Regions from separate parts of the Bacillus seohaeanensis genome, predicted to be linked through region 4. Evidence: riboswitches for the same ligand, from Rfam matches in the RefSeq annotation. Region 4 holds a riboswitch; each other region holds the start of a gene.
What was found. Region 4 has a riboswitch for S-adenosylmethionine ahead of ACFSUL_RS05560 (methionine ABC transporter ATP-binding protein). Riboswitches for the same ligand answer to the same signal wherever they lie in the genome.
Positions count from the first base shown of each region.

Region 1: it holds a riboswitch for S-adenosylmethionine, as region 4 does, so the genes downstream of both, ACFSUL_RS05105 (5-methyltetrahydropteroyltriglutamate--homocysteine S-methyltransferase) here and ACFSUL_RS05560 (methionine ABC transporter ATP-binding protein) in region 4, are expected to answer to the same signal.
Region 2: it holds a riboswitch for S-adenosylmethionine, as region 4 does, so the genes downstream of both, ACFSUL_RS20570 (methionine ABC transporter ATP-binding protein) here and ACFSUL_RS05560 (methionine ABC transporter ATP-binding protein) in region 4, are expected to answer to the same signal.
Region 3: it holds a riboswitch for S-adenosylmethionine, as region 4 does, so the genes downstream of both, ACFSUL_RS15685 (YezD family protein) here and ACFSUL_RS05560 (methionine ABC transporter ATP-binding protein) in region 4, are expected to answer to the same signal.

Region 1 is NZ_JBHUMF010000012.1:67,810-75,340, forward strand. It holds gene ACFSUL_RS05085 (TetR/AcrR family transcriptional regulator) at 1-223, opposite strand, end outside; gene ACFSUL_RS05090 (efflux RND transporter permease subunit) at 384-2,441, shown strand; gene ACFSUL_RS05095 (YhgE/Pip domain-containing protein) at 2,483-4,234, shown strand; gene ACFSUL_RS05100 (cytidine deaminase) at 4,559-4,957, shown strand; SAM riboswitch class I at 5,463-5,564, shown strand; gene ACFSUL_RS05105 (5-methyltetrahydropteroyltriglutamate--homocysteine S-methyltransferase) at 5,733-6,836, shown strand; gene ACFSUL_RS05110 (efflux RND transporter permease subunit) at 6,967-7,531, opposite strand, start outside.
Region 2 is NZ_JBHUMF010000035.1:26,925-34,455, reverse strand. It holds gene ACFSUL_RS20590 (helix-turn-helix domain-containing protein) at 1-429, shown strand, start outside; gene ACFSUL_RS20585 (M20 family metallopeptidase) at 456-1,670, opposite strand; gene ACFSUL_RS20580 (MetQ/NlpA family ABC transporter substrate-binding protein) at 1,800-2,621, opposite strand; gene ACFSUL_RS20575 (methionine ABC transporter permease) at 2,663-3,325, opposite strand; gene ACFSUL_RS20570 (methionine ABC transporter ATP-binding protein) at 3,322-4,341, opposite strand; SAM riboswitch class I at 4,531-4,642, opposite strand; gene ACFSUL_RS20565 (hypothetical protein) at 4,979-5,278, shown strand; gene ACFSUL_RS20560 (ketopantoate reductase family protein) at 5,360-6,271, opposite strand; gene ACFSUL_RS20555 (immunoglobulin-like domain-containing protein) at 6,504-6,932, opposite strand; gene ACFSUL_RS20550 (hypothetical protein) at 7,139-7,423, opposite strand; gene ACFSUL_RS20545 (hypothetical protein) at 7,465-7,531, opposite strand, start outside.
Region 3 is NZ_JBHUMF010000031.1:465,813-473,343, forward strand. It holds gene ACFSUL_RS15650 (ring-cleaving dioxygenase) at 1-51, shown strand, start outside; gene ACFSUL_RS15655 (peptidylprolyl isomerase) at 303-740, shown strand; gene ACFSUL_RS15660 (DeoR/GlpR family DNA-binding transcription regulator) at 887-1,663, shown strand; gene ACFSUL_RS15665 (glycoside hydrolase family 18 protein) at 1,894-3,162, shown strand; gene ACFSUL_RS15670 (S1 domain-containing RNA-binding protein) at 3,315-3,764, opposite strand; gene ACFSUL_RS15675 (heavy-metal-associated domain-containing protein) at 3,947-4,156, opposite strand; gene ACFSUL_RS15680 (NAD(P)H-dependent flavin oxidoreductase) at 4,291-5,364, shown strand; SAM riboswitch class I at 5,602-5,706, shown strand; gene ACFSUL_RS15685 (YezD family protein) at 5,780-5,920, shown strand; gene ACFSUL_RS15690 (phosphoadenylyl-sulfate reductase) at 6,108-6,824, shown strand; gene ACFSUL_RS15695 (inorganic phosphate transporter) at 6,814-7,531, shown strand, end outside.
Region 4 is NZ_JBHUMF010000013.1:32,268-39,798, forward strand. It holds partial or broken gene ACFSUL_RS05535 (IS1182 family transposase) at 1-378, opposite strand, end outside; gene ACFSUL_RS05540 (hypothetical protein) at 528-725, opposite strand; gene ACFSUL_RS05545 (carboxymuconolactone decarboxylase family protein) at 989-1,354, opposite strand; gene ACFSUL_RS05550 (MetQ/NlpA family ABC transporter substrate-binding protein) at 1,581-2,414, opposite strand; gene ACFSUL_RS05555 (methionine ABC transporter permease) at 2,460-3,128, opposite strand; gene ACFSUL_RS05560 (methionine ABC transporter ATP-binding protein) at 3,125-4,147, opposite strand; SAM riboswitch class I at 4,283-4,390, opposite strand; gene ACFSUL_RS05565 (SCP2 sterol-binding domain-containing protein) at 4,597-4,947, opposite strand; gene ACFSUL_RS05570 (thioredoxin family protein) at 5,351-5,677, opposite strand; gene ACFSUL_RS05575 (toprim domain-containing protein) at 5,680-6,039, opposite strand; gene ACFSUL_RS05580 (YusG family protein) at 6,812-7,048, opposite strand; gene gcvH (glycine cleavage system protein GcvH) at 7,146-7,529, opposite strand.

The DNA.
Region 1 (7,531 bases), on a different contig from region 4:
TGAGGGTAGCAACTAAATCCTCGATGAACTCTTCTTCGATTAAATTGAGCAGTTCGTATTGGTTTGAATAGTGGGCATAATAGGTAGACCGGTTGATGTCTGCCAGTTCACAGATTTCTTTAATAGTAATGTTGGAAATTTGTTTCTTCTGTAGTAATTTCATTAAACTTTCCTTTAAAACCATCCGCGTGTACTTTTTGCGTCGATCCATTTTCGAATTCACCATTAACGATCCTTTCTTAAAAAAATTACAAGTTCCCCAACATAAAGTGACTTTCTGTTGGGGACTAAACATTATATAGACAACTGTTTGTTGAATATCCAACACTGTGTTTAATATAATAATAAAGTGAAAATCGGAAAGAAACAAGAAAGGATGAAAAATGATAAATATAGCATCACGTATCATAAAGCATAAAAAAGCTGTTTTGATTGCGTTTGTGCTGGCGACGGTCATTTCAATAGTGGCGCAATTCTTTGTATCGGTCAATTATAATATGGTCGATTATTTACCAGAGGATGCTCAATCAGCACAGGCGATGGACATTATGGAAGAGGAGTTTACGGGTGCTGTCGCAGATACGCGGGTCATGGTAACGGATGTCACCATACAGGAAGCACTCGAATATAAAGAAAAGCTTTCCGCCATTGACGGAGTTTCCGATGTAATGTGGCTAGATGATATGGTAGATTTGAAAACTCCGTTGGAAGTGGCAGAAGAAGAGACGGTGGAAAACTACTATAAGGATGGAAATGCGCTGTTTTCTATCAGTGTCCGTACCGGGGATGAAGTTAGAATAACCGATGCTATTTATGAATTAATCGGGGAAGATGGTGCGATTGCGGGAGAGGCCATCAATACGGCAAGCTCGCAAAAAATGGCCGGACAGGAGTCTTTATATGCGGGCCTATTATTGGTGCCAATCATTATTTTGATTCTGGTCCTTTCTACAACTTCGTGGATAGAACCGCTGTTTTTCCTGACGGCAATTGGCGTTTCGGTTCTAATTAACTTAGGGACAAACCTCTTTATTGGAGAGATTTCGTTCGTTACCCAGTCAGTTGCTCCAATTTTGCAGCTGGCCGTTTCACTGGATTATGCGGTATTCCTTCTTCATAGTTTTTCTGATTACCGAAAAACAACCAATAATCCTGAAGAAGCGATGGAGCTTGCGATGAAGAAGTCATTCCCGGCAATCACGGCTAGTGCAGCCACGACCTTCTTCGGCTTTATTGCCTTAACCTTTATGAAGTTTGAAATTGGTTCCGACTTGGGACTGAATTTGGTTAAGGGAATCGTCTTGAGTTTTATCAGTGTCATGGTATTTTTACCTGCTTTGACCCTTTATTTTTATAAATGGATGGATAAAACCAAGCATAAAAACTTTGTACCGAGCTTCAGCGGTATTGGGAATAAAGTTTTAAAATTGAAAATTCCAAGTTTGCTTCTAGTTTTTGCGATTCTCGTTCCTGCCTTCTTAGCGCAAAGTAATACCTCGTTTGTGTATGGGACGGGTGAACAGCCGGAAAACACACGTGTGGGAAGTGACGTTAAAATAATCAATGAGGCATTTGGAGAAACGACGCCCATTGTTCTTTTAGTCCCTAGAGGAGATGCGGCAAAAGAGGCGGAGCTTGTTGATGATCTTGAAGCAATGGACTATGTGACAGGTGTTATGGCTTATGTGAACCAAGTTGGAGCCGAGATTCCACCTGAATATTTGGATAAATCGATTACGGATGAATTCTACTCAGAAAACTACAGCCGGATTATCATTAATACAAGTCAAGGAACAGAAGGGGAAGTCCCCTTTGCAATTGTAGAAAATGTAGAAAAAGCAGCGGAGGAATATTACGGAGATGAGGCACTCGCCTTAGGGGAAAGTGTAACGCTATATGATATTAAAAATACCGTCAATAAGGACAATGTCGTTGTAAATGTGTTGACGGTTGTCACAATTGCAATTGTCCTACTGATTAGCTTTAAATCGATTTCCGTTCCAATCGTTCTGCTTATCACAATTCAAGCAGCTGTCTGGATTAACTTATCGATTCCTTATTTTACAAATACCTCACTGGTGTTTGTAGGGTATTTGATTATCAGTACGGTACAGCTTGCCGCGACAGTGGATTACGCCATTTTATTTACGGAGGCTTATAATCATTATCGCAAGGAAATGTCTGCCAAAAAGGCAATGGTGAAAACATTGGATGAAAAAACTTTCTCCATCTCGATTTCGGCAGGGATTTTATCTAGTGTGGGCTTTATTTTATGGATCACATCTTCCAACCCGATTGTGGCATCGATTGGCCTATTGCTAGGAAGAGGAGCGTTACTTGCCTTTGTAATGGTTCTGCTCGTTTTACCGGCGATGCTGTTGGTATTCGATAAATTGATTAAAAAAACAACCTATAAAGCAAATTATTATGAGGAGAAATGATGATGAGAAAAAAACAATTACGATACGCTGCTCTCGCTACGATGATCTTCTTGCCCTCATTTCTTAGTTATCCTGCTCAGGCAGAAATGGAAGGCAAAGTCACCTCAAAAGATGAAGTGGTGTATGCAACATTAAATGCCAATGGAGACCTGAATCATATCTATGTCGTGAATACCCTAGAGGTAGCACAGGCTGGAAAGATCTTGGATTACGGAAAGTACAGCAGTGTCAAAAATCTGACTGATTTAACGGAGATTGATCAAGAGGGACAGAAAGTGCAAATGGAGGCTCCGGAAGGAAAATACTTTTATCAAGGAAATATGAAAGAGGATACCGAACTGCCTTGGGATGTGAATGTTTCTTATCTGCTAGATGGACAGGATGTGAAACCGTCGGAACTTGCAGGGGAAAATGGTCATCTTGAAATCAACATCGATACAGCTCAGAATAAAGAGACTGATTCGGTATTCTATGAAAATTACTTATTACAAGTTTCCTTGACGCTTCCGAATACGTATCAGAACATTGAAGCTTCAGGCGGAATGGTTGCGAATGCAGGAAAAAATAAGCAAATTACGTTTACCGTCATGCCTGGACAAGAGGAAAAGCTTAGTGTGAAAGCAGATGTCGAGGATTTTGAATTTCAAGGAGTGGAAATCGCAGCGGTTCCATCTACACTGCCAATCGATACATCGGGCACGGAAAATATGACGGAAGACATGTCCGCTTTATCTGATGGCATCAGGGAATTAAATAACGGTGTCGCTGACCTTAAAAAAGGTGTTTCCGAATGGAGTAGTGGTGCTGTCAGCTTACGCGATGGTTCTGCAGAGTACAATAATGGAATGAGCGAGGTGGCTGGCTCCTCTTCTAAACTTATTGGTGCATCGGGATCTATTCGCGAAGCACTCGGTAAGATTAATCAATCCCTGTCTGGCCAAACAGCTGAAGTAGATTTAACGAGCTTGTCTGAACTGCCGGCAGGTCTTACTCAATTAGCAGATGGCCTTACGGAAACAGCCAATGGTTTATCCACCTTACAAAAAAATTATTCACAAGCATATAAGGCGTTAGATAGTGCGATTGTGGAAATTCCAGCTCAGCAAATCTCCGCTGAAGAGATTGCCGCATTGTATGAGAGTGGGGCCGATGCTAAGGTCGTGGACAAACTGGTGGCATCCCATAAAGCTGCTCAAAAAGTAAAAGAGACCTATGCTCGGGTAAAAGAAGCCTTTGCTGTAGTAGAACCGACTTTGAATGAGATCAGTGGATCGGTAAGAGAGATGAGCGGACAACTGACGTCTACTGCAACTAATCTGTCTACCTCTCTTAAAGAGACAAACCTGAGCGGACTGAGTGAATTACAAAAAGGTCTAGCAGCGCTGTCTTCTAATTACACCGAGTTCCATTCCGGATTAGTTAGCTATACAGATGGGGTGAGTCAATTATCTTCATCCTATAACAAGCTTCATTCAGGTATTGTGGAGCTGACTGGCGGAACAAGCGAATTAGAAGAGGGTGTTAGCGAACTCCACAACGGGACCAACAAATTATACGAGGAAACAAAAAACTTACCAAGCCAAATGCAAGAGGAAATCAATAAAATGATCCAGGAATACGACAAATCGGATTTTGAACCTGTATCCTTTGTTTCCTCTAAAAACGAAAAAGTCTCTTCTGTTCAATTTGTCATCAAGACAGAGAGCATTGAAAAAGAAGAACAAGAAACGAAGAAAGCGGAACCTGAGAAAGAGAAAGGGTTCTGGGAATTGTTAGTGGATCTATTTAAATAGTGGGAAAAGGGGCATGCAATAGTTGGAAAATCAACTTATTGCATGCCTTTTTTATAAGGGCGCCCCCACCTTTGTCAGCCCCATTGAACAAAATAATAGATTTTATCGCAAATGTGCAGCCCCTAAAAAGCTGCGTTTTTAGCCCGAGTAGAAGGTGGAGTTGCATCTACAAGAATTCCTGCGCCACTAATTACACCAAAATTTCAGCTGGGTCTAATATTGACAAACTTTTCAAAAAAATGTATTATAAAAATCCTGCCAATCAAACGGTTGGCGTAAAGGGGACTGTGAAAAGTTCATTCTTCTATGTAAGGGATGGATAATATGAATAAAGAGCAACTAGTGGAAAGTGCACGTAAGATGAAGGAAAGAGCTTATGTACCTTATTCTAAATTTCCGGTAGGAGTAGCACTACTATTAAAAGATGGTACGGTTATTAATGGAGTAAACGTGGAAAATGTTTCTTTAGGCGCAACAAATTGCGCTGAGCGAACGGCTGTATTTACTGCAGTAACAAATGGTTACCAAAAAGGTGATTTTCAAGCTATAGCTGTTGCTGGTGATACGGCAGATTTCCTCCCACCTTGTAGTATTTGCAGACAAGTTCTAGCAGAATTCTGTTTACCTGATATGCCAGTTTATTTAACAAATGAGAACAAAGATATATTAGAGTTAACATTAAAAGATTTATTACCTTACGCTTTTACAGATTTAGATATGTAAAATACAATACTTAACAAATTAACTAAAGAAGGGCAGGTTTTGAGTATCTTTTCTCAAAGTTTGCCCTTATATTATTTGTTTAAAATAGTTGCTAAATTAACTATTTAATTTAACAAGCCGTAGTAATGAAGATCTTTAATAATCGGATATTTTAGTATAAGAATGAGTGGCGGAAGAGAAGGAAGCATATTAGACTGAATTGTATAGTGGAATTTTCAGGTGTATACTTATGTGACAACATTGAAAAGAGCTTGAAGTGGAAATCTTCTCTATCTAACAGTGCTCTTAATGGAATAAAAGCAGGATTCATATTAATTTTCTTAGTTTTTTATTGGCTCTTTTCTCTCCATGTTTTTCCTCATAATATAATTCCGTAGGATTTGCTATAAGCTATTAATCTTCGGGAAGTTACAGGAAAAACAAAATGGAGAAACTTTTTATTAGTGTTGACAAACTACTTTTTTAGGTTTATAGTAAACTCAATAATTTAATATTTCTAAATTTTTTCTTATCTAGAGAGGTGGAGGGACTGGCCCTTTGAAGCCTCGGCAGCAGACTTTTAAGAGTACTGTGCCAATTCCAGTAGCATAATGCTAGAAGATAAGAGGAGTAGGTAATCTCATTTGTCTATTAACCCCTCTTCTTATTTTGGAAGAGGGGTTTTTTATTTCTAGCATAGAATCAGGTACATTTGCAGCATTGTGTACGGATTGGATAAGAGGATTTGGCAGTATGTTTTCATTCCACTAATAAAAATTAAGGGAGAGGGATTAAAATGACAAAAACATTAGTTAAAGCACCATTTAGAGCAGATCATGTAGGGAGTTTGTTACGACCAGAGAGAATACATAAAGCGAGAAAAGAATTTCAAGAAGGAACAATCACTGCACAAGAACTACGTGACATTGAAACAGCAGAAATTAAAAATATCGTTGATAAGCAAATCGAAGTCGGACTGCAAGCTGTCACAGATGGAGAGTTTCGCCGTAGATTTTGGCATACAGATTTTCTAGAACATTTAAATGGTGTAGAAGGGTATGTTCCAGACCATGGTTTTAAATTTAAAGGAGAAGAAACGGAAAGATACGATGTGCGTGTTATCGGAAAAATTTCTTTTAACCAGGATCACCCACATGTAAAAGACTTTATCGAATTTAAAGAAATTGTTGGGGACCGTGCGATTGCAAAACAAACGATTCCAAGTCCAAATCAATTGTTTAACGCCGGTATTCGTAATCAAGACATTTATCCGGATATTAAAGAATATGCAAATGATATTATTAAAGCATACCGCGATGCCATCCAAGCTTTTTATGATGCAGGTTGCCGTTACTTACAACTAGATGATGTATACATTGCTGGTCTTAATGCACCGGAAATCCCATTTAATGATAGTGGTTATTCCCGTGAACAATTAATTGACTTGGCATTACAAGTTGTTAATGGTGTACTAGAAGATAAACCAGAAGATCTAATTGTAACGACTCATCTTTGCCGTGGTAACTACCGGTCTAATTGGGCATTTGAAGGAAGTTACGCTAAGATTGCCCCGACATTATTTGCAAAAGAAAAAGTAAATGGATTTTTCCTAGAATATGATGATGACCGATCTGGAGATTTCAAACCATTGGAATACATTCCAACTGGAGGTCCTCAAGTAGTGCTAGGTGTATTCACATCGAAGCATGGTGAATTAGAAGATAAGGAAAACATTAAAGCGCGTGTGGAAGAAGCAACAAAATATGTACCATTAGAGCAATTATGTATTAGTCCACAATGCGGTTTTGCTTCTACTCATCATGGAAATATTTTAACTGAGGAAGAGCAATGGACGAAGTTGAAGTATATTGTAGATATTTCTAAAGAGATTTGGGGATAAGAGGTGAAGAGAACGCCTTTAGATGGGGGACTCTTTTGAACCACCTTCCAGTTTTTGAAGGATACAGTGTAGTGTGAGTAAATCCAAACAAAGGCCCTACAGGATGAAATCATCCTGTAGGGCCTTTTTATTAGTTTTCTTTTATATCTTTACGGTTTTTCTTAAATAACTTCGATAATAATTCGTAAACAATTGGAACAACAATTAATGTTAATAATGTTGCACTTGTTAAACCACCAATTACCGTAATAGCGAGACCTTTTGATATTAAACCGCCTCCGCCAGAGCCAATTGCTAATGGTATTAATGCACCAATCGTTGCAATTGCGGTCATGAGGATTGGACGCAAGCGCGTTGATCCAGCTTCGAGAATTGCTTCACGCATATTCATGCCATCACGTTCCATGTGTATAATACGGTCTACTAGTACAATGGCATTTGTTACAACAATACCAATTAACATTAATAGCCCCATCATAACGGAAACAGAAATTGTTTCACCTGCGATTAATAACCCTACAAAGGAACCAATTACCGCAAACGGTAAGGAGAATAGGATAGCAAATGGTGCAAGACCTTCCCCGAATGTTACAACAAGGATGAAGTATACAATTAGGATGGCTGCAAGCATTGCTACACCAAGTTGTGTGAATGTTTCTGTCATGTCTGCAGCAACACCACCGACCCCAGTCGTT
Region 2 (7,531 bases), on a different contig from region 4:
ACAGAAAGAGAGATGGAAATCCTTCTTTCAACGGGGGCTGTCTATTTTAAAGAAAACTTTTTAGAAAAGGCTCTCGAAATATACAACGATTTAAGAAGTCACTTAAAATCATACAAACGACTGCAAGATATAACGATAAAAACTAGGTTGCTATACAATTTATCCAGAGTATACACACGACTAGGCGAATATAAAAAGTCTATTCATCTTACAAATGAAGGGATTCAATGGTGCAAAGAATCCGAGCATATATTTATGGTTGGGCAGTTTTATTATAATTTAGGCTATAATAATGAGCTTCTTCACAATTATGACAAGGCAATCCCACACTATGAAAAAGCTCAACTAATTTTCCATCTTCAAAACGACTACAAATACGACCAGTACATAGAGGGAAGACTAGCTAAACTAAAAAAACTCGAGAAGTAATCTAACTTCTCGAGTTTCATCATAGTTTATCCATTTAATTCCGCCTGTTTACGTTCTTCGAATTCCTTCTTCATTTCAGCTAATAAATCCGAATCCGTCAAAACTTCCAAGCCTGTCAATGCCAAGCCCTTCGCACCAAAAATTAAAGCACGATCTCCTTCGGGGGATTTGGCTGCTTCTCTAAATTCATCTGTGTGAACAACGAGATTTTCAGGTCCAATTTTAATATAAGGATGAATCGTTGGGACAACGCGGCTAATATTTCCGGCATCAGATGAGCCAAGTCCTTTTCTTTCTGTTGCATCAAAAGGTTCGCCAAGCGATTCCACTACCGTTTGGAATACTTTATCAAACGTACGGTTCAATTGAAAATGATCTACTTCATTTTGAATTTTAATAATGTTAAGGTTCGTTCCGGTAGCCAATGCAGCACCTTCTGCGATAGTCTTTACTTTTTTCGTTACTTCATCACAAGCTATACGAGTCTTCGCTCGGATAAAAAATCGAGCCTTTGCATATTGAGGAACAATATTTGGTGCTTCACCGCCATGCGTGATGATTCCGTGAATTCGAACGTCATCTGTTACATGCTGGCGAAGGGCGTTGATTCCGTTGAATAATTGGATAACACCGTCCAATGCATTAATCCCATCTTCAGGAGACGCAGCAGCATGTGCAGCTTTTCCATGAAACTCAAAATCAAGCGGATCGACTGCTAACGTTTCTCCAGTAAAAGTAGTGCGGTTAAAAGGATGAGCCATTAGGCAAGCATCAATTCCGTCAACCAATCCATGTTTGACAAAGCTTCCTTTCGCACTTCCATTTGGTCCGCCTTCCTCAGCAGGTGTTCCAAGAACTAACACTTCACCGCCAGTTTCTTCTAAAACGGAAGAGAGGGCAATTCCTGCTGCCACACTTGTTGTTCCAATAATATTGTGTCCACATGCATGGCCCAATCCTGGAAGTGCATCATACTCTGCTAAAAAGCCAATCGCTGGACCGGGCTTATCGGACTTTTTACGAGCAAGAAAAGCTGTTTCATGACCAGCAACACCGCGTTCCACAGTGAATCCATGCTTTTCAAGAAAACTAGACAACAACTTCGAAGCAAAAAACTCTTCATTACCAATTTCAGGATTATCATGGATCGAATGACTGATCGAAATCAGTTCCTTTTCCAAGCCATCAATTTTAGAAAGAATGCTTTCTTTTATTTGATCAAACGTTTGAACAGCAGTCATATGTATACCTCCATTTAATTTGTTTTTTTGTGCCAGGCACAGAAAGCATGAATTGTTCCTGGCACAAAAGACTTGATTTGTTCCAGGAACAAAACCTCCCGGAACAAAGCCAAAGCCCTCCCCTATAAATTACTCTCCAATTTCGCTAAGCGGTACGAATGTTGGAATTAGTGATTTTTTATATACTTTATTCACGTGATCTGCTACATCATCCGTTTGGAAGATTTCAACAATCTTTTTGTATGTTTCATTGTCTTTGTCTTCTGTACGAGCAGCAATGATATTAATATAAGGCGTTGCTGTGTCGCCTTCTCTGAAAATGGAATCCTCCACAGGGATGAATCCAGCTTCTACTGCTACACCATTGTTGATAACAGAACCAGCTACGTCTGGAAGTACACGCGGTGTTTGTGCTGCAACAACAGCTTCAAACTTTATGTTTTTTGGATTTTTTGTAATGGCTTCAAGATCACCGTTTCCATCAAAGCCTTCTTCTAGTTCAATTAAGCCTGCTTCTTGTAAAAGTAGAAGGGCGCGTCCCATATTTGTTGCTTCTTGTGGGACAGCGATAGTGCTGCCTTCTGGAATTTCATCGGCTGATTTATATTTTTCAGAGTATAGTCCCATTGGTGCAATATACGTTGTACCAATCGGTGAAAGATCTAAATCTTTTTCTTCAATAAATGAATTGAAATAAGAAATTGTTTGGAAAGAGTTGATATCAATGTCCCCATCAGCTAATGCCATATTAGGACGAACATAATCGGCAAATTCAACAAGTTCAATTTCAATTCCTTCGTCTGCCGCTTTCTCTTTAATATACTCCCAAGTAGGTACACCAGAACCGTTGACACCAACCTTCACGACTTTCTTTTCACCGCCCGAACAACCAGCAAGTAAAGCTCCAACTAATAAAGCGAATGTAAGTATAATTCCAAATTTTCTCTTCATGGTGATTCTCCCTTATAAGTAATTTTTATAAAACCATCCTACTATCTTCTTCTAATGGATTTAGAAAATCTGTTTCCGAATGTTTGCATTCCTTGGACCATCACAACAAGAATAATAACGGTCACAATCATGACAGATGTCTCAAACCGTTGATACCCATAGGCGATTGCAAGGTCACCAAGGCCGCCTCCCCCGACAGCACCAGCCATTGCGGATGCGCCGACTAGTCCAACTGTTGCAATTGTAATATTCAATACAATCGAGCTTAAAGCTTCCGGAATTAATATTTGAAAAACAATCTGCCACGGAGTAGCACCCATCGCTTCAGCTGCTTCAATAACTCCTGGTTCGACTTCAAGTAAGGAACTTTCAATCAATCTAGCAATATATGGCGCAGCAAAAACGACTAATGGAACAATTGCAGCCGCCGTCCCAATCGATGTTCCCACAATAACGCGAGTAAAAGGGATAATTGCAACCATCAAAATAATAAATGGAATCGAGCGAAAAATATTAACAATCCCATTTAAAATGTTAAAAACAGCTTGCTGCTCCATCAAGTGACCTTTCCTTGTCACAACAAGAGCAATTCCTAAAGGAATCCCAATTAAAGCGGCAAATAATAGCGAAAATCCGACCATAACGAGTGTATCCCAAGTAGCTTCAATAATTCTTGGCCAAAATGTACCCCAATTTATGCTCATGATTCCCTAACCTCCTTCACTAAGATTTGTTTTTCTACAAAGTCGAGTGCTTTTCTTACTTCTTCTTGTTTGCCTTTGAACTCGACAATTAAATTTCCAAAAGGCTTTCCTTGCAACTCCGTAATCTGTCCAAATAACACATTCGCTTCGACATCAAATTGTTTGTTCACTTGAGAGAGAAGCGGCTGGCTGGCAGATTCCCCTAAAAATATTAATCTATAAATATTAGAAGGCTGATTCGATTTCAACTGTTCTAGTATTGAATCTGGAATATGATCATTCATGACACTTCTTACAAAGTTTTTCGCTGTGCGACTATCTGGTTGAGAGAAAACATCAAAAACGGTACCCTGCTCGATAACCTTTCCGTTTTCCATCACGGCAACTCTGTCACAAATTTCGCGGATAACATTCATTTCGTGCGTGATCATTAGGATTGTTATTCCGTACTCTTTGTTTACTTTTTTCAACAGTTGTAAAATTGCATCCGTTGTTTGCGGATCAAGGGCTGATGTTGCTTCATCACAAAGCAGGATATCGGGTGAAGTTGCTAATGCTCTTGCAATTCCGACACGCTGTTTTTGTCCTCCTGAAAGCTGATCCGGATAATAACTTGCTTTATCCTCTAGCCCCACGAATTGAAGGAGCTCTGTCACCCGTTTAGTAATTTCTGCTTTAGAAAACTTTGCGAGCTTAAGAGGATAAGCAATGTTTCCAAAAACGGTCCGAGAATGCAGCAAGTTAAAATGCTGAAAAATCATCCCAATCTTTTGTCGTGTTTTCCTAAGAGCTGCCTGATCGAGCTCTGTCATATCTTTATTATTAATAAAAATCTTACCGCTCGTCGGTCTTTCTAGTAAATTCACACAACGGATTAGCGTACTCTTCCCAGCACCACTAAATCCAATAACACCAAAAATCTCCCCTTTCTCAACGTCCAAGCTAATATCATTCACAGCATGAACCGGATTTCCATTACTCTCAAACACCTTTGTTACATTTTGTAGTGAAATCATGTTGTCCCTCCTTCTATTAGGTCCGTCCCCGGATAAGGTAACGCGGTAAATTGTTAAAGTTTTTAGTTGTAGAGGTCCGTCCCCGACTGCTTTACAGTGCTAAAGGTTCGACCAGAATGGAATAAAACAAAAAGGCCCCTCTTCTTAACAGGAAGAAGAGGGGCCTACGTATATGTAAATAAACCGCTCTTCTCATCTTACAAGTGCATATTGGTCACTTGCAGGAATTGGCACGGTATTCAGTAAAGAACCCGTTGCCGAGGTTTCAAAGGGCCAGTCCCTCCACCTCTCTGGATAAGAAGATATTTTCGCTATTCAATTAACATTTGAAATTCATAATACTTTAAAGTTTTAAAGTAGTCAAGAGAAATTTGACAATTATTTCGATTTTGACTAGAAGGAATTATGAGTGAAAAGGATAGTGGTTGTTTATATGTTTGCTGAAAAATAGTAGATGGGAAGAGAAAAGAAAGGATCAAAGGCTTGCATTCTAATACAATATAAAAAGCAAACTTCGAAACAAAATTAGCGATTAGAAATAAAACGATATAGTTAAGTAATAATATGGTTGAAATTTGAAACCAATTATTTATTTTGTGCGTAAGGATATAAAAGGAATAAAGTAGGGGGAGAGAAAATGGGGAGCATTATTACAGGTGTAGTAGTTATAGCAATACTTTTAGGTGCATTTTTCTTATTCAACTGGCTAATGGGCTATAAGAAAGATCATATCGTTATTGACTTGGATGAACGCTATATTGACTACAATAAGTATGTTAAAGCGATTCAACGGGAACTAGAAAGCAGGGGGATGGACGTAAAGTATGAAGGGAATTATCGGTTTGTAATAGATGGTAAACGTTATTTGTTTATTGAAAGAAATGTTTCGATGGGCGGAGTTCCGCTGCAGCGCACCATTTTGAAACCGGAAAAGTAGTGGAAGAAAGGTTCGAGAACAGTTTTACTTTTAAAAAATCAGTCCCCCCAATTCCAGGGAGACTGATTGCCCTATCACCTATCACTGCTTCTCATAAATCCGCAAATTCGCATAAATTTTCTCAAGCGTCGGAGCTGCAATCTCTTTCTCTTTCGCAATCCCTAGTAAATATCCATAAAAGTGATCGCCCTCTACAGATAGTCCTTTTTCCATATCACGCTGCAAGGACGACTTCATTTCATGTGCCATAGATTGAAGCTTACCCCAATTCACTTCTACAATATCGTCAGCAAGTGGAGCATTGATGCTTCTCATAATCGATGCTGCTTCGTCCAGTGTATTCTGAATAGTACTAGCACCTAGCTCGTCATCGCGAATAGGACCGATTGGTGAGCGGAATAGGGAAGTAACACCTGATAATGTTGAAATAAATAAGTACTTATGCCACATATCTCTGTTGATATTTTCGGATAACACAAAATTTGCCTTCGTCCCGTTGAAAGCCTGTTGAAGTTTAGTAATTCTCTCCGTTTTTTCTCCAGTTCTTTCCCCAAATATGAGATCATGAATAGGGCTAGTTTGGACAATATGCCCTTGCTCATTCAACGTGGATTCGATGAAACATAAACCGCCTAAAACATTCGATTCACCGAATGTATCAACCAACGTATCGATATGAGAGATTCCATTGAGGAGCGGTACAATCATCGTTTCAGGACCAACATATGGGCGGAAATCCTCGATTGCTCCTTCCAAGTGATAGGCCTTCATCGACAATAAAACAGCATCGTAGGCTTCAACATTTTCACCCGTCTGGATCAAATGAGGCTTTACTGTTACATCACCATGAACACTTTCTAAAACAAGCCCGGTTTCCTCTAACTGCTGTTTTCTTTTTTCGCGAACAAGAAAGGTAACATCTTCGCCTTTTTCAATCAATCTTCCTCCGAAATAGCCGCCGACTGCGCCGGCTCCAACTATTAGTATTTTCATTTGGCATCCCCTCCAACGTTTATGTATTATTTTTATTTTAACAGGTTTAGTTCTGGGTGGCAGTAAACAGCCTTTCAAAAAGTTGACAAAACCGGTAAGTTCCTATGGATTGCGCTTATGGGAGTAGACAGTTATAAATATAGATAAAAAATGACACAGTTGACAAAAACAGTGAAACAAATTGTTCTGTTAGTTATTGATAAAAAAGAAAAGAACCTAACTTGGTTCTTCTTCACTCTACAACTTCAAATGGGGCAGCAAGTTCACCGATAGTAGCTCGATATTCACCAGGTGTTAGCTTATATTTCAGGTCATTGACATTAAGAACTAGGGTTGACGATTTATTTGGAGGATGCATAAAACCTAGTTCTGTGAAGGATTCGTCTTTCATTGGCACCTTATACCATGTATCTTTCACTTTTTTTTCAAGGAATACATGAATACCTGTGGAAAATTCTTTAGGGCTGTCATTTTGAATTTTAACAATAATCTTTTTAACTGATGTTGGATATTCAACCTTTTCGGTTTTGATAGTAATACCATTTTTCGAGTCAGCACGTTTTTGGACAGGGGCTTCTTCTGTTAGAGGTGCTCGGCAACCGCTAAAAAAAATAAGTAATAACGCAAAACAAAAAACAGCTAATGGATACTTTTTCATCATTAAAACACCTCCTACCTACATTTTACCAATAATCGGATAGGAAAACAGCAAGAGAGGTTAATGAATAATACGAGAAAACTGTTTATTTTATTATGCAATTTTCTGTGGTAATATTCCAAATTTTTTATTTGTTGAAGCGTCGTGTTTTAATTTAAGAATTAAACTATTACCGAAACTATTTATTCAAAAAGGTTCCCTTCAAAGTATTATTGAACTGTAATATTAAGTGTTAATGTAGTTATATTATTTGCTTTATCGGTAAAAGGTGCTTCTAATACATAGTTTCTTACTGGGATTATATCATATTTTTCATTGTCATTAAGGTTAAAAGTTGTACCATTATTTTTGAGAGTTCCCCAAGTCAGTCTCTCACCAGCCTTAGTAGCTTCTACATTAGTGCTTTTCAAAACAACATTAATAGTTTTGCTTGTTTCAAACTCGTTATTTATTATTAATCCCATTTCGTTTAGGTTTGTTACATCATCTGTCACAGGAAGGAATACCGATGCAGTAGTGGCCCTTCAAGGTTAATTTAGATGTCAAATCCTTCAATAGTAATAGTGCCAGCTCCGGCAACTGTTTTTTTGTAGTCAAACGGA
Region 3 (7,531 bases), on a different contig from region 4:
AAACGGGAGAGTATTGAAGCAAGGTTAAAACCTTTAGATACGAAGGAATAAGCTTCTATAACTAAGAATGAAAAAACGGATGGAAAGCGATAAGCTCCATCCGTATCATTTATACGATAAGGTGTCCCTTCCGATCCGTACAGTGGTTAAGTGTCCCGCAACAAGCGAAAAGTTCGGAAGGGACCTTACTATCTTATCATATGCATAGCTTATTAGTAAAATGCACAAGGCTTTCACTTTGTTATTCGCGTTATTAATGGTATTATAGACAGTGATTTGTTAATAATAAGGAGATGAGTGTTATGGCGAAAAAAGGATACATAGTAATGCAAGGCGGAGAAAAAATTGAGTTTGAACTTTATCCAAATGAAGCTCCAGGAACAGTAGCTAATTTTGAGAAATTGGCTAATGAAGGTTTTTATAATGGAGTTACATTCCATCGAGTAATCCCAGGCTTTGTAAGTCAAGGAGGAGATCCTACAGGAACTGGAGCAGGCGGTCCTGGTTACACAATTAAATGTGAAACAGAGGGTAACCCACATAAGCATGAGGCTGGATCATTATCAATGGCACACGCTGGTAAAGATACTGGTGGAAGCCAATTTTTCATTGTTCATGAGCCTCAACCACATTTAAATGGTGTCCATACTGTATTCGGAAAAGTTACATCTGGTTTAGATACCGCGCTTGCAATGAAAAACGGTGATGTAATGGAAAAGGTAGAAGTATTTGATGCCTAATAGCCTCACACAAAAGAAGAACTGGTGATACCGGTTCTTTTTTTGTGCACTTTTTACTTAATTTACTTAAATTCACTTGAAAAAAATAAAAAATAAATTATAATTACTTATATAACCTTACAAATGATTAAAGTAGGTAGATACAGATGTACCAAGAAGAACGATTGGTTTCCATCATCAATTATTTAAAAAAGAACAGCCGAATTTCAGTTGAAGAGATCTGTCATTTATTCGGTGTGTCACGGGATACTGCTCGTCGCGATCTTGTCAAGCTTGAGGAACAAAAAGCAATTATCCGGACAAGGGGAGGAGCGATTTTTCCATCGGCACATAACGAAATAAAGGATTATACTAAACGTTTAAAAACGGTCTCTAAAGAAAAGCGAATGATTGGAAAGAAAGCAGCATCGATTATCAATTCCGGTGACCGGATTATTTTAGATGCCTCTACAACTGTTCAAGCTTGTGCGGAGCAAATAGAATCAGAAGAATGCACGATTATAACGAACTCCATTAATCAAGCAGAAGCATTGTCTGTCAAACCTGGAGTCAAAATACATCTACTCGGCGGTGAGTTACATAAAGAGCACCGTTTCTTATATGGGTCTTCTGTGATTGAAAAGCTATCTCATTATTATGTTGATAAAGTATTTATTGGTGTAGTAGGCATCTCTGAGCATGGTTTAACCATTGCACACGAAGAAGATGGGATGGTTAAACGTAAAATGATGGAAAGAGCCAAACGAGTTATTGTACTTGCCGATCATACGAAAATTGGTGTTACTGATTTTTACCAATTTGCCGAAATTCACGACATCGATTTATGTATTACAGATAAAACACCATCAAAACAATTCAGAGAATTGCTAGCTAACAATAATGTAGACCTACTCATTGTGAATGAATTGGAAGATATGGAGTAAGTTAATCGTCTTGTAATTTGTGGACACAGTATCATAAAAAAATCGGCGTAACACTTTTGGTGGCGTGACGATACTTTTTACTGATACTTTTTAAATAATAAGTAAGAGTGAAAAAGCCAAGCTGTCCTCTTGGCTTTTTTGCTTTGCACTATAATAAATCTGCTTTTCTGTACTAACTTCCTTTGTTCTTCCCATAAAATGATAGAAAGAAGAGAAAAGGTGTGGAGAAAATGGCAATTCATATTGTGCAAAGAGGGGAAACGCTTTGGAATATATCTCAAATTTATGGTGCTCCCGTTGAAACAATTCGTGCAGTGAATGGTTTACCAACTATAGACCGACTTACCCCAGGCCTTAGTCTTTATATACCCGATCAACATCTTTCAATGAGATATTATAAAATTAAAGCGGGTGACACTATTAATAAGTTAGCTCAACAATTTAATACATCCCCATTTCAACTATACGATGCGAACCCAGGACTAAATCCGTCCCAACTTACAGTAGGCAGTGTACTAGTCATTCCATCTCCAAATAAAAATGTATTGAAAACACTCGGTTTTATCGTTCCGAATCCAGGCGTATCGTATACTTCAACCCTTGAGGGAATAGCTAATAATCTAACGTATATTGCAGTTGCAGCCTATTCATTCACAGAAGAGGGATACGTCTACATACAAACTGATGACGATAATATTCTTTCAGCAAGTAAACAATGGGATGTTACACCGCTGCTCATGGTTAGAAATTACACGGATGAAGATTTTAATCCAGAATTAATTGGTAATGTGCTAAAGGAACCCGTATTTAGACGTAATTTTATTGATAGTCTCTTACATTTTATTATGGAGAAGGGGTATGGTGGCGTCAGTATTGATTTTGAATTTATTCCACCTCTACAAAGAGCAAACTTTGTTGTTTTCTTATATGAATTAAAACAACGATTAGGTTCATTACTTCTTCATGTTAATGTTCATGCTAAGACAGAAGACATACCTTCAAACCCAATTATTGGTGCTTATGACTATGAAGAAATTGGGAACGTCGCTGACATAGTCGCTGTTATGACAATTGATTATGGCTATCCTACTGGTCCTCCAAACCCGATTTCACCAATCTGGTGGATGGAACAAGTAATAAGGTTTGCTACAAGCTTAATTGATCCTAACAAACTACAAGTTTCTTTCCCTCTGTACGGGTATGATTGGAAGGTACCAGAAAATACAACGTCTGCTCGCTCTGTATTAAATGCGCAAAATTTAGCTATTCAATCGGGAAGCATTATTCAATACGATACTAATGCTGCTTCACCTTTTTATCACTATTGGAAAGCAGGTGAAAACCATATCGTCTGGTTTGAAGACATTCGAAGTTTTCAAGAAAAATACAAGTTACTAGATATATATAACCTACTTGGAACCACCTATTGGCAAATAAGTTTACCTTTTCCGCAAAATTGGCGGTTTGTCTCAGAGAATCTTATTATCAGTAAAGAATAATGACAAAGGGTCTCATCTTTTGGTAGGAGAGGTAGGGGCATTTCCATCCTTTTAAAACGGTCTTTTTGTTATTTTAATCACAACAAAAAGGAAAGCCGAATTACTCAAGGCTTTCCTTTGTCTATTTTATAAAATATAAAAAATGCAACAGCTTATCCGCGTCTTCCGCCTCTACCGCCTCGTTTTGTTTCAGTACTACGTTTGAGAGTAGATAAATTTTCTTCACTAGTTTTTAAGAAACGAGCCATTTTATCTTCAAAACTTTCCTTTGGTTTGAAATTACTTTTTGAACGGAAGTCCTTGGAATTTCTAGTATCTCTTCCCTGACGTTGCGGGCGTTGAGAATAAGAAGAGGTTCGTCCTTCAGGTTTATCTATAGCTTTTTTAATGGACAAGGCCGTTTTTCCGTCTTTCTCACTAATCACTTTTACTTCAATTTGATCTCCGATTTTGAGATGGTCATTGACGTCTTTTACATAGCTGTCCGCTACTTCACTAATATGCACAAGACCTGTTGTGCCTCCAGGTAATTCTACGAATGCTCCAAAATTAGTGATGCCTGTTACTTTACCTTGTACCTTACTGCCTACTTCGATTGACAAAAAAAGTTCCCCCTAAAGTATTGTTAAAAACAACTCATTATAACAAATAAAAAAAACAATATCAATTGGAGTGTGTTAACACTACATATTAAAGTATCGACTACTTTCAGTCCTTTTTTCATCAGCATCTAAACGCATACTCAATAGTCGAGCGCTAACGATATGAGTATGTTACATGTTTGCTATTCTCTAACATGTAATCCATGCTGAGAAATTTTTGCTTTTAACTCATCGAGCGTAACTTGGGAGGAATGAAAGTCGATTTTTACCTCCCCATCCTCTACATCGACGAGTGCGCGGTCTACCCCATCTATTCCAGATAGAATCGTTTCTAATGTCCTTATACATTCTTCATTAGTAGCTTCCTTTACATAGAACGTTGTATTATCCAAAAACTTTTCCTCCTTTTAAGTAACATAACTACCATTATTAATACCCTCTAGACAAAAAGTTATCCTAATGTAGAGGATTTTTTTGGTATTTGGAGAATAGGAATGTAAACACATCTTACAGGAGGTTTTTTCGATTGTGGAAAAAAGAATTAACAAATATATTAGGCATTCAATATCCCATTCTTCAAGCACCAATGGCAGGGGGGATAACAACTTCAGAACTAGTTTCAGCTGTATCGGATAATGGAGGGCTAGGGATGGTTGGAGCTGGTTATATGACGCCTTCACAGCTCCAGAATCAAATAAAAGACATCAAGAAACGAACACAACGAAAATTTGCCGTAAACCTGTTCGTTCCAAATGAGTTTTACTGTACAGAAAAGGAGATGCTAGATGGTTACAAGTTATTAGAACCTTATCGCTCATTATTTTCATTAGAAACATATAACCCTGAGGTTATGCCTGGAGAAAAGGCAAGAAAAATGTTTCATGATCAAATCAATGTTCTTATTGAAGAGAGAGTTTCTATCGTTTCTTTTACTTTCGGACTTCCACCCAAAGAAATTCTCACCTTATTAAAAGAACAGGGAATAACGATTATTGGCACTGCTACAACCGTACAAGAGGCTGTATTTAATGAAAAAATGGGTGTCGATGCTATTGTTGCGCAAGGAAGTGAAGCTGGAGGTCATCGCGGGAGTTTTCAGGAAAATGAGGATAGTGGAATGATTGGTTTAATGTCTTTAATTCCACAAATAGCTGACAGTGTGACTATTCCAGTAATTGCAGCAGGCGGAATAATGGATGGAAGGGGAATAGCTGCTTCTGTATGTTTAGGTGCAGAGGGCGTACAGATGGGGACAGCTTTTTTAACTTGTCATGAAAGTGGTGCTCATCCCATCCACAAAGAAGCAATTCTAAATTCATCGGAAGAAAACACAACGATGACGAAAGCATTTTCAGGAAAATGGGCAAGAGGAATTAATAATAAATTTATAAAAGACTTTCAAGACAAACAGCATTTCTTGCCGCCGTTTCCTGTTCAAAATACGTTAACAAAAGAAATAAGGAGTGCTTCCAAAGCAAGAAATAATCCAGAGTATATGTCGCTTTGGTCTGGACAAAGTCCTCAGCTTGCTAAAAAACTTTCCGTTCCAGAATTGATGGAAGAATTAATTCGTGAGTCAGAAAAGTTGTTAAATAAGTAAAAAAGGTAGTAGCCGTGTAAGTGGGAAATACTTATACGACTACTATTTTTTTGTCTGCTCCAAGTACTCTGAACGCAGAGTTATGATGCTTATATACCCACTTTTATCCATTAGCACATTGTGAAAACCCTTCCAAAATAGTAAAATAGAACCTTTTTTAAAATATTTAATTCCTATCGAAAAACTCGGGTTGACTTTTTACTGAATTGTGTGTAAAATTTGGAAACATAACAGTCATACTTATCCAGAGAGGCGGAGGGAACTGGCCCTGCGAAGCCCGGCAACCTGCTAAAAGCAAGGTGCTACATCCAGCAAAATGGTAACCATTTTGGAAGATAAGTTAGGAATATTTTATCCTACAGTCTTTCCAAATGGGAAGGTTTTTTTATTTTACATGGTTAGGAGGACTGCAGGAATGACTGACAACAACTTCCAGGAAGCAATTGACAGACTAGAAAAGATGCTCGAGCCAATGAAATACGGATCTATCACGCTCGTTATCCAAGATGGAAAGATTATTCAACTAGAAAAGAATGAAAAATTACGTTTAAAGTAACTTGCTGACTAGAGAAACTAGAGGCGGTTTTAATCGAAGGAGATAGTACTCTTTCGTTTAAAACTGCCTCTTTTTTATTGTCTAGTTCCATCGGCTAGAGGCAAGCCACTTTCACATTTCGGTTTGTCTAGTGCTATTGGCTAGAGGCCTTTGCTGAAAAAAGGAAGTAGGAAGGAGGTTCTGGGGTATGATTACCTATCAATCAAGCGATATTGAAAAAAACTTTTTAACAGATAACGAAACGAAGGGTGCTCTTGACGTTTTAGAATGGGCCTACTCTTCGTATAAATCAGAAGATATTATTTATGCATGTAGTTTTGGAATAGAGGGAATCGTTTTAATCGATTTAATTTCTCGTGTCAAACAGGATGCATCGATATTTTTCTTAGATACCAATGTTCATTTTCAAGAAACGTACGATGTTATTGAAAAAGTAAAAAAACGATATCCAACATTATCGATTAAATTAGTAGAACCAAAGATTTCTCTGCAAGAACAAGAAAAACAATACGGAAAAGAATTATGGAAAAGTGATCCGAATCAATGCTGTCACCTTCGAAAAGTAGTTCCATTACAGGACATTTTATCAACCAAAGAAGCATGGATTTCTGGATTAAGAAGAGAACAATCTCCAACAAGACAAAATACTAATTTTGTTAATCGGGACCATAAGTTCAAAAATATAAAAATTTGCCCACTTATTCACTGGACATGGAAAGATATTTGGCGCTATGCGCATCGTAAAGACCTTGATTATAACGTCTTGCATGATAAAGGATATCCAAGTATTGGATGTTCCCATTGCACGGTTCCTGCCATTAAAGAAGATGATTTTAGATCCGGTAGATGGCAAGGTCAAAGCAAGCTAGAATGCGGATTACATGAAGATGTAAGTGGCAGATAGTATGGTGTGGCTTGCGATTATCATTAGCTGTTTTTTTGCCATTAATATTGGGGCAAGCGGAGCAGCCGCCGCTATTGGCATTGCCTATGGGTCTGGAGCAATAAAAAAAGCTCGAGTCGCATTAATTGTTTGTGCTATAGCCATTTTTCTCGGTGCAACAATAGGCGGCGGAGAAGTAATAAAAACAATCGGAAAAGGAATCATTTCTACCGATTTACTGTCCATAAAAATTGTTGTCATTATATTACTTTCTTCTACTCTGTCACTGTTTTTGGCAAATCTTTTAGGTATTCCTTTATCAACTAGTGAAGTAACCGTCGGGGCAGTGGTCGGTGTAGGAGTTTCACTACAGAGCTTATATGTGCTGCAGTTGCTTCAAATTATTTCATTTTGGTTTATTGTTCCGGTTATTGCCTTTACTTTTGCTTATCTATTTAAAAGATTTTTCAAGAAATATGAACGACGGAAAAGCCATTGGGAAAAATCGGGATGGATAATGTGGCTTCTTGTTATTGCAGGATTTATTGAAGCATTTTCTGCAGGGATGAATAATGTAGCAAATGCTGTAGGGCCAATAGTTGGAGCGGGATACTGGTCCATTGAAGAAGGAAAATGGATAGGAGGAATATTTGTTGCTGTTGGGGTCCTCCTTCTTGGTTGGAGAGTACTCGAGACAAACGGTAAAAAAATAGTTTCTTTAAGTAAGA
Region 4 (7,531 bases):
ATCAAAGATGTCTTCGAAAATCGTGGTGTTAAGGAATCGAGTACGTCGGTTAAAACTGATGGTGGAGTGGTGAGGAACTTGATCGGATAAAGACAATCCTAAAAACCAACGATACGCAAGGTTCATTCTAATATCTTTCGCTAATTGACGTTCGGATCGAATGCCATAAAAATAACCAATAAACATCATTTTAAAAAGGGTAATAGGGTGAATGGAGGGTCTTCCGTTATCTTCACAATAATAAGGTTGTAACTTTTCTTCAATAAATGAAAAATCAATCGTGGCTTCTATGGCACGTAAAAAGTGATCCTCTGGAACTAAGGATTCAACCGATACGGTTACCTCTTGATCTCGATGATTCTGTAAAGCTCCCATCATACTGCATCTCTCCTTCTTCTTTTCTTTTTAGCAGTGTTAACAGATAGGAGTACATATAGACCTAAAAAAGGCTGTTGAGAAAAAACTTTCTCAACAGCCTGAAAAAAACCAGTGTTATTAGCCACTGGTTTTTCCTTACTTCTTCCTTATTATATATTAACATTCACTTTACTATCAAGACCCGCAATCATTCTCCTGCTTTTTCTATACTCTCGTTCTCTTTTCATTTCTACCTTCATCCTGATATTATGCTTTCTCTTGTACACCTCATATCCAACACCATGCGCTCCATGCATCGCCTTTTCCATATCGCTTGTGTACTCCATATCAAGAGGATCGATAATCAATCATTCCTTTCGTTTTTTTGAACTTTACATCTAATACTATACTACCCGCCATTCCATATGACAAAACGGATTTAACGGCATTTTTCCAATTCTAGAAAGGTGGTAAGACATTTCACAAACCACCGTTTAATTTTCACAATATTCCGTCTATATACTACCGATTATTCTTTATTTGAAATTTCTCATCGATCAAAAGCTTGATTTAATGGGGATTCACAAGTGTTAGTCCATCTATCAGCAATAATAATTTAGGTTTAATTTTTCTATTGTTTAAGCTGATTTAATTCCTGGATTGATTCTTGTACAAGAGTAACAGCTTGGCTGATTGCTGCCCCTCCTCCAAAAGCAGCTGTAACACCCACCGCTTCTAAAATTTCATTTTCAGAGCACCCCTCGTCTAAGCACCCTTTTGTATGATAAATAATGCAATATTCATCTTGAGAATATAAAGAAATGCCTAATGCAATTAATTGCTTTTCTTTTTTTGAAAGCACACCTTCTTTAAAACATTCCTCCGTAAAAGAATTAAAGTGACCTGCTAGCCCTGGCATTTTCTCAGTAAATACACCTAAACCTGCTTTATAATGATGAAGAGCAGCCTCCGTTGAATTTCTTGCTTCAAATTCCATTTTCTTCAGCTCCATTTCTAATAAAAATCTGTCAGAAATAGTATGAGCTAAACGAAAAAGGAATATGTTTTGTTCAAAATGGTAGTTTTTATAAGCTTCTTTCCCAAAGGTTATTTTCGTAAAATTTGTTGTTTATAGGAAATGGATTGTTCCTTTCCAAAACTAACTCATATAAAGTAAAAACCCAGACCCAAAATTTGGACCCAGGTTTTCATTTTACAACTATTTATTCGCTAACTGGAACGACTGCTCCGCCCCACTCTTCTAAAATAAAGTTTTGGATTTCCTCTGAACGAAGAACTTCTACCAATGCTTTAATTTCCTCTTTATCTTCATCGCCATTATTTACTGCAATTACGTTAACATATGGAGATTCTTTATCTTCAATCGCGATGGAATCCTCCATTGGATTTAACCCTGCATCAATCGCATAGTTAGAGTTGATTAGTACCGCGTCCCCTTCACCATTTTCATAAAATTGAGGAAGAAGAGCTGCTTCATATTCATAATCAAATTTTAGGTTTTTAGGATTTTCCGCTATATCCTCAATGGTAGCTTTTGTCTTTTCCACATCCTCTTTTAACTTGATTACACCTTTGCTTTCTAACATAGCAAGAATACGCCCATGGTCTGCAACAGAGTTACTCATTAAAATAGTTGCTCCATCTGGAAGGTCTTCTAATGATTCATGCTCTTTTGAATAAACACCGATTGGCTCAATGTGAATTCCACCTGCATTAACAAAATCGTAACCGTGCTCTGCTTTTTGTGCTTCCAAGTAAGGGATATGCTGGAAGTAATTAGCATCAATCTCTCCATCGGCTAACGTTTTGTTAGGTAAGATATAATCTTGAAAAGTTTCAACTTCCAATTCAATTCCTTTTTCTTCTAATAACGGCTGTGCTTTTTCCAAAATCTCTGCATGAGGAATATTAGAAGCTCCAACAACTAATTCTTTTAACTCCTTATCACCTTCGCTACCTGAACCTTCTTCTGTACCACATGCTGCTAGTGCAAAAATACTTGTTGCTGTTACTATACCTGCCAACCATTTTTTCATCCTATTTATCTCCTTTTCTGTAACTTTTTCGTCTATACAGTTTTTTTATCTTTTATCCAATTTATTAGTGATAAGATCACCGATAAATTGAAGTGCAAATACTATTATTAAAATGACAATCGTCGCAGCTAATGTAACATCATCCCTGCTGCGCTGAAATCCATCTAGATACGCTAAGTTTCCAAGTCCACCTGCACCAATTACTCCCGCCATCGCAGTATACCCAACTAAAGCAATGGCTGTAACAGTTAGCCCTGACACTAAAGCAGGCATTGATTCCGGAAGTAATACCTTCCAAATTATCGTGCTTGTTTTAGCACCCATTGACTTGGCTGCTTCAATAACACCTTTATCAATCTCTCTCAGCGCTATTTCAACCATCCTTGCATAGAACGGTGCTGCACCGATGATCAATGCAGGCAAAGCTGCATTTGCACCTCTAATTGTATCTAATAGAAATTTTGTAAATGGTATTAATAAAACAATTAATATGATAAATGGAATAGAACGAAAAACATTGACAACTGCACTCGTTACCCCATAAACAATTTTGTTTTCCCACAAATTTTCTTTTGATGTTAAAAATAATAAAATCCCTAAAATAATTCCTAAAACAAATGTGATTAAGACTGACAACCCCGTCATATAGAGAGTCTCAACTGTCGCTTCCCACATTTTTTCCCAATCTACATTTGGAAACAGATTTTCAATCATCGTTCCATCACCTCCACCTTCACTGATTGCGTTTCAGTAAACTTAACGGCTTCTGTGACGGTTTGTGCTTGTCCATCAAGTTGGACAAATAATGTTCCGTACGACCCTTTTTGTGTTTGTGAAATTTTCCCCTGTAGGATATTCACATTAACATCAAAATTCCTTATTAAATTTGTAATCAAAGGTTGTCCAGTCGTTTCTCCTACAAATGTCAATTTAAGCACTTTCCCATTCGGATATTGTTCTAGCAAACTATCAATCGCTTCTTCCGTTTCATCTGATTGTGAAACTTCTTTAACGAACCGTTTTGTTACCTCTTGTTGTGGATTACGAAATATGTCTAGCACTTCTCCCAATTCTGCCACTTTACCATCCTCCATTACTGCTACTCGATGGCAAATTTTTTGGATTACGTGCATTTCATGAGTAATTAACACAATCGTTAACCCTAACCTTTTATTAATATCAACTAGCAATTCTAGTATGGAATCCGTTGTCTGTGGATCAAGAGCAGAAGTTGCCTCATCACATAACAAAACCTTTGGATCATTTGCTAGTGCTCTTGCTATGCCGACCCTTTGCTTTTGCCCTCCACTTAATTGGGAAGGGTAGGCCTTTCCTCTCCCTTGTAACCCCACTAAGTCAATTAACTCTGCTGATCTTCTTTTTCTTTCTTTCTTTGAAATACCGGCAATTTCAAGGGGGAATTCAATATTTTCTTCTACTGTTCTTGACCAAAGTAGATTGAAATGCTGAAAAATCATTCCGATTGATTGTCTCGCCTCTCTTAAAGCTTTCCCTTTAATAGAAGATACAATTTGACCATTAACATCGACTATACCATCTGTTGGCACTTCAAGACCGTTTAACATTCTGATTAGCGTACTCTTACCAGCCCCACTATAACCGATTACGCCGAATATTTCCCCATCCTGAATGGAAAGGTCTACACCATCTACAGCCGTAATTAATCCTGATTTCGATTTATATAATTTTTTCAATGATGATATTTTAATCATAGCTGCCTCCACCCTCTTTCATGGTAAAACAATTAATAGGAAAGAAATTCTCTTTCTAATAAATATCGAGTAAATATCCATTAAAAAAAGCCTTCCCGCGATGAGCAGAAAGGCATTATCAATTAAAGTTCCTTCCTCTCATCTCCCAAAGCTATCATGCTTTGTGTGAATTGGCACCATTTCAACTATGTTGACGGTTGCCGGGCTTCCTAGGGCACTTCCCTCCACCACTCTTGATAAGAGTAATATTTAGTTTTCATAATTGTTTTGTATTCAGAAAATTTACTATGGATGTGATTTTACCATTAACTAAAATAGTATGTCAATACTTTTTTACTATATAGAAATTTATACACTATCCATATATGAATAGCTGTATTACTAAATCAGTTTACGTCTAGATAGATTTCTCTAGTGTCTATCCCCTCGAAACAGTAGAGCTTTTGTACCTAAACGATCATTGATTCCGCTTCCATATTTCTACATAACCATAATACTGATTCCGTAAATAACAAATGACGATAGGCTCCCATAACAGTTACTTCATGATCATTTACCAAGTTAGTCAGCCGTTCTTCCCCATAGAAAAGTTTTAACAATGCATGCTCCTCACCTGAAATAACAAAGTCAACATCTTCTTCTGGCAAATCAACTAATTTACATTCTTCTTTTGATAATGATATTGTGTAACCTTTTTGTGCAAGCTTCAATTGAAAGGTGAAAGGTTCGTCTGGAAACAATAATTGCAAATGAAACCTTGTTTGGCACTCGCTTAACAAACTCATCATTTCTTTTTGCACGAATTCATCCCCTTAATGAAATTCTTCTTAACATAAATAATTCCACTTAAAGGTAATAATTCCTCCAAAAAAGCATCGACAAGTTTTGTTGATTCGACCATTCTAACGAAATATTTTGACAATATATTTAAATCTTTTTGACTTCCCTAGAAAGCCGATCCCCCTGCAGACGGAACGGTCCATTCCCCATAAACAACAACCTTTACGAAAAACTCACATGGCAGCTAAGATCAAGCCACCACCATCTACTATAAAAAAACAAATTTGGTGCCAATGTGATATAGAATCGATTCATTTTGGTTATCCTAAATGATTTTACGATGCTTAAAAATACTTTTTTCATACAAACGTCCATCAAAAAAGACGTAGACAGGCTAAGATAAAAGGACTGAAGCGCCCACTTCTAGTCCTTAACGTTTGTAGATATATCTTGTAGCCTTTCATGGAGATATGGTACCGACTGAAAAGCATAAATCCTTTCCATTTCTTCGCCTTTCCGATATAAAAGTAAGCATGGGACGCTTTCGATGCCTCTTTCTTCGGCGAATTGCGGAAGATAGTTTAAATTTGCTTTTATATAGAAATAAGTAGTGGGGATTTTCTCTAAAATATCTATCATCCTGCTAGCTACCTGACATGTCCCACACATAGGTGTATATAGGTAAACAGCCACCAACTCTTCTTCCCTTAGCTTTTCTTGTAAGGATTCCTGATTATCAACTTCAACCACTGCTAGCTCATCCTTTGTTCTAGAAATTCTGTGTGGACATCAATATTCGCTCCGATTAAGACAGAAGCAAGATGGTACTCTGGTGCTGACGCAACCTCCTTATACATGCGATCAATGTATAAATGCTCAGCTTCTGGAAATTCACGCTTAAATTGCTTGCGAAGTTTTTCTCCTGCATCATCTGCATCCACTAAAATATACACATCCCGATCAAATAAAGAATCAATAAGTTCATCCATTTTTGTTATGCTTATCGTTCCATTTGTACAAATAATTTCAATCGGTTCTTTAATAATATCGATTACTTTTCTTTTGTCTGTTGTGCCTTCAACGATAATTACTTTTTCATCACTAAGTTCCATATAAATCATCACCTTATCATCAAAAAATACGCTTCTTTAACAAAAGGGCTATTTTCACATAGTTTGTTGCTTATGCTATCGCAGGAGTCTTTATATAGATCAACGCTGATGAAGCTTTACTCATATAAATTTCTTTATAAAAAACAACAATCCTTTAGAAAACAGCCAACAAAAAAAGTTTCTTTTAAAATGTGTAAAAAGCAATTAACTAAGATTAGAATAGTATATTCAAATGACAACAGATAATGTCCACTATATTTGCCCTAAAAGGACTTATTTTAAATATTATATCGTGCTTATATTTATTTTCCCGTTTTTTCATTAGAAATGCAAAGGATAAAGTTTTACTTTTGCCAAAAACTCTTTGCTCATAGATTGTTGTTTGACTAATAAATTCTGCCCGTTGATTTCCTCTTTTCTCTCAGGAGTCAAGTGTCCTCTGCTCCAACCAACTCAGTGGGGTAAACTTAGTTTCCATAAAAAAACAACAACGTTTACGAAAAACTCACATGGCGGCTGAAACCAAGCCGCCACCATCTACTATAAAAAAGCAAATTTAGTGCCAAAGTGATATAGAATCAATTCATTTTGGCTATCCTAGACGATTTCACGATGCTTAAAAATACTTTTTTTCATACAAACAGCCTTGTAAAAATATCAGTTCCCTTTAAGAGGTGATGATACAAATTACAGCAGAAGTAAACAGGAAGGAATATAAGAAAAGGACTGACTTCAAAGAAGAATTCTTTAAAGATACAGTCCTATGTTTATTCTAACACCATCCACCCTCATCACAGTCTGTATAGCGTGATTCAGGCCCTTCAGTAGAAGTAAAAGAATGAATTATTTTATTTTCCACTACCTCAAAATTTGGTTCTAACTGTATATTACTTAGAGGAAGCGATGTTTTTCCTATTGGCTGATTATCAAAAAATAACTCAAGTTCGCCATCTTTAAGTTTTCCAGTTACTCTCCCTGTTACATCCATTCTTTTTGGTTGCAATACCATAGTCATCATCCTCCTGTAAGGTTGTTAGTATTAACATACCCAAAAAGAAAAACAAAACACCCTGACAATCGTCAGAGTGTTTTGTTCTTGAAGAGGATTAACCTTCATTAATCATTTCTCGGTATTGTTCAGCAGTCATTAAATTATCTAGTTCAGATTTATCTGAAGGCTCTATAACAATCATCCAAGCTTTTTCATATGGAGATTCATTTACATATTCAGGGCTATCATCCAAGTCTTCATTTACTTCCACAACTTTTCCAGATACCGGAGCATAAAGTTCTGAAACTGTTTTTACAGATTCAACACTTCCGAATGGCTCATCAGAAGTAATTACGTCGCCTACTTCTGGAAGTTCAACAAATACGATATCCCCAAGTTCAGACTGTGCAAAATGAGTAATTCCTACACGTAAATTTTCCCCTTCTTCTTTAACCCACTCATGTTCTTCAGAATAACGAAGTTCTTTCGGTGTGCTCATTT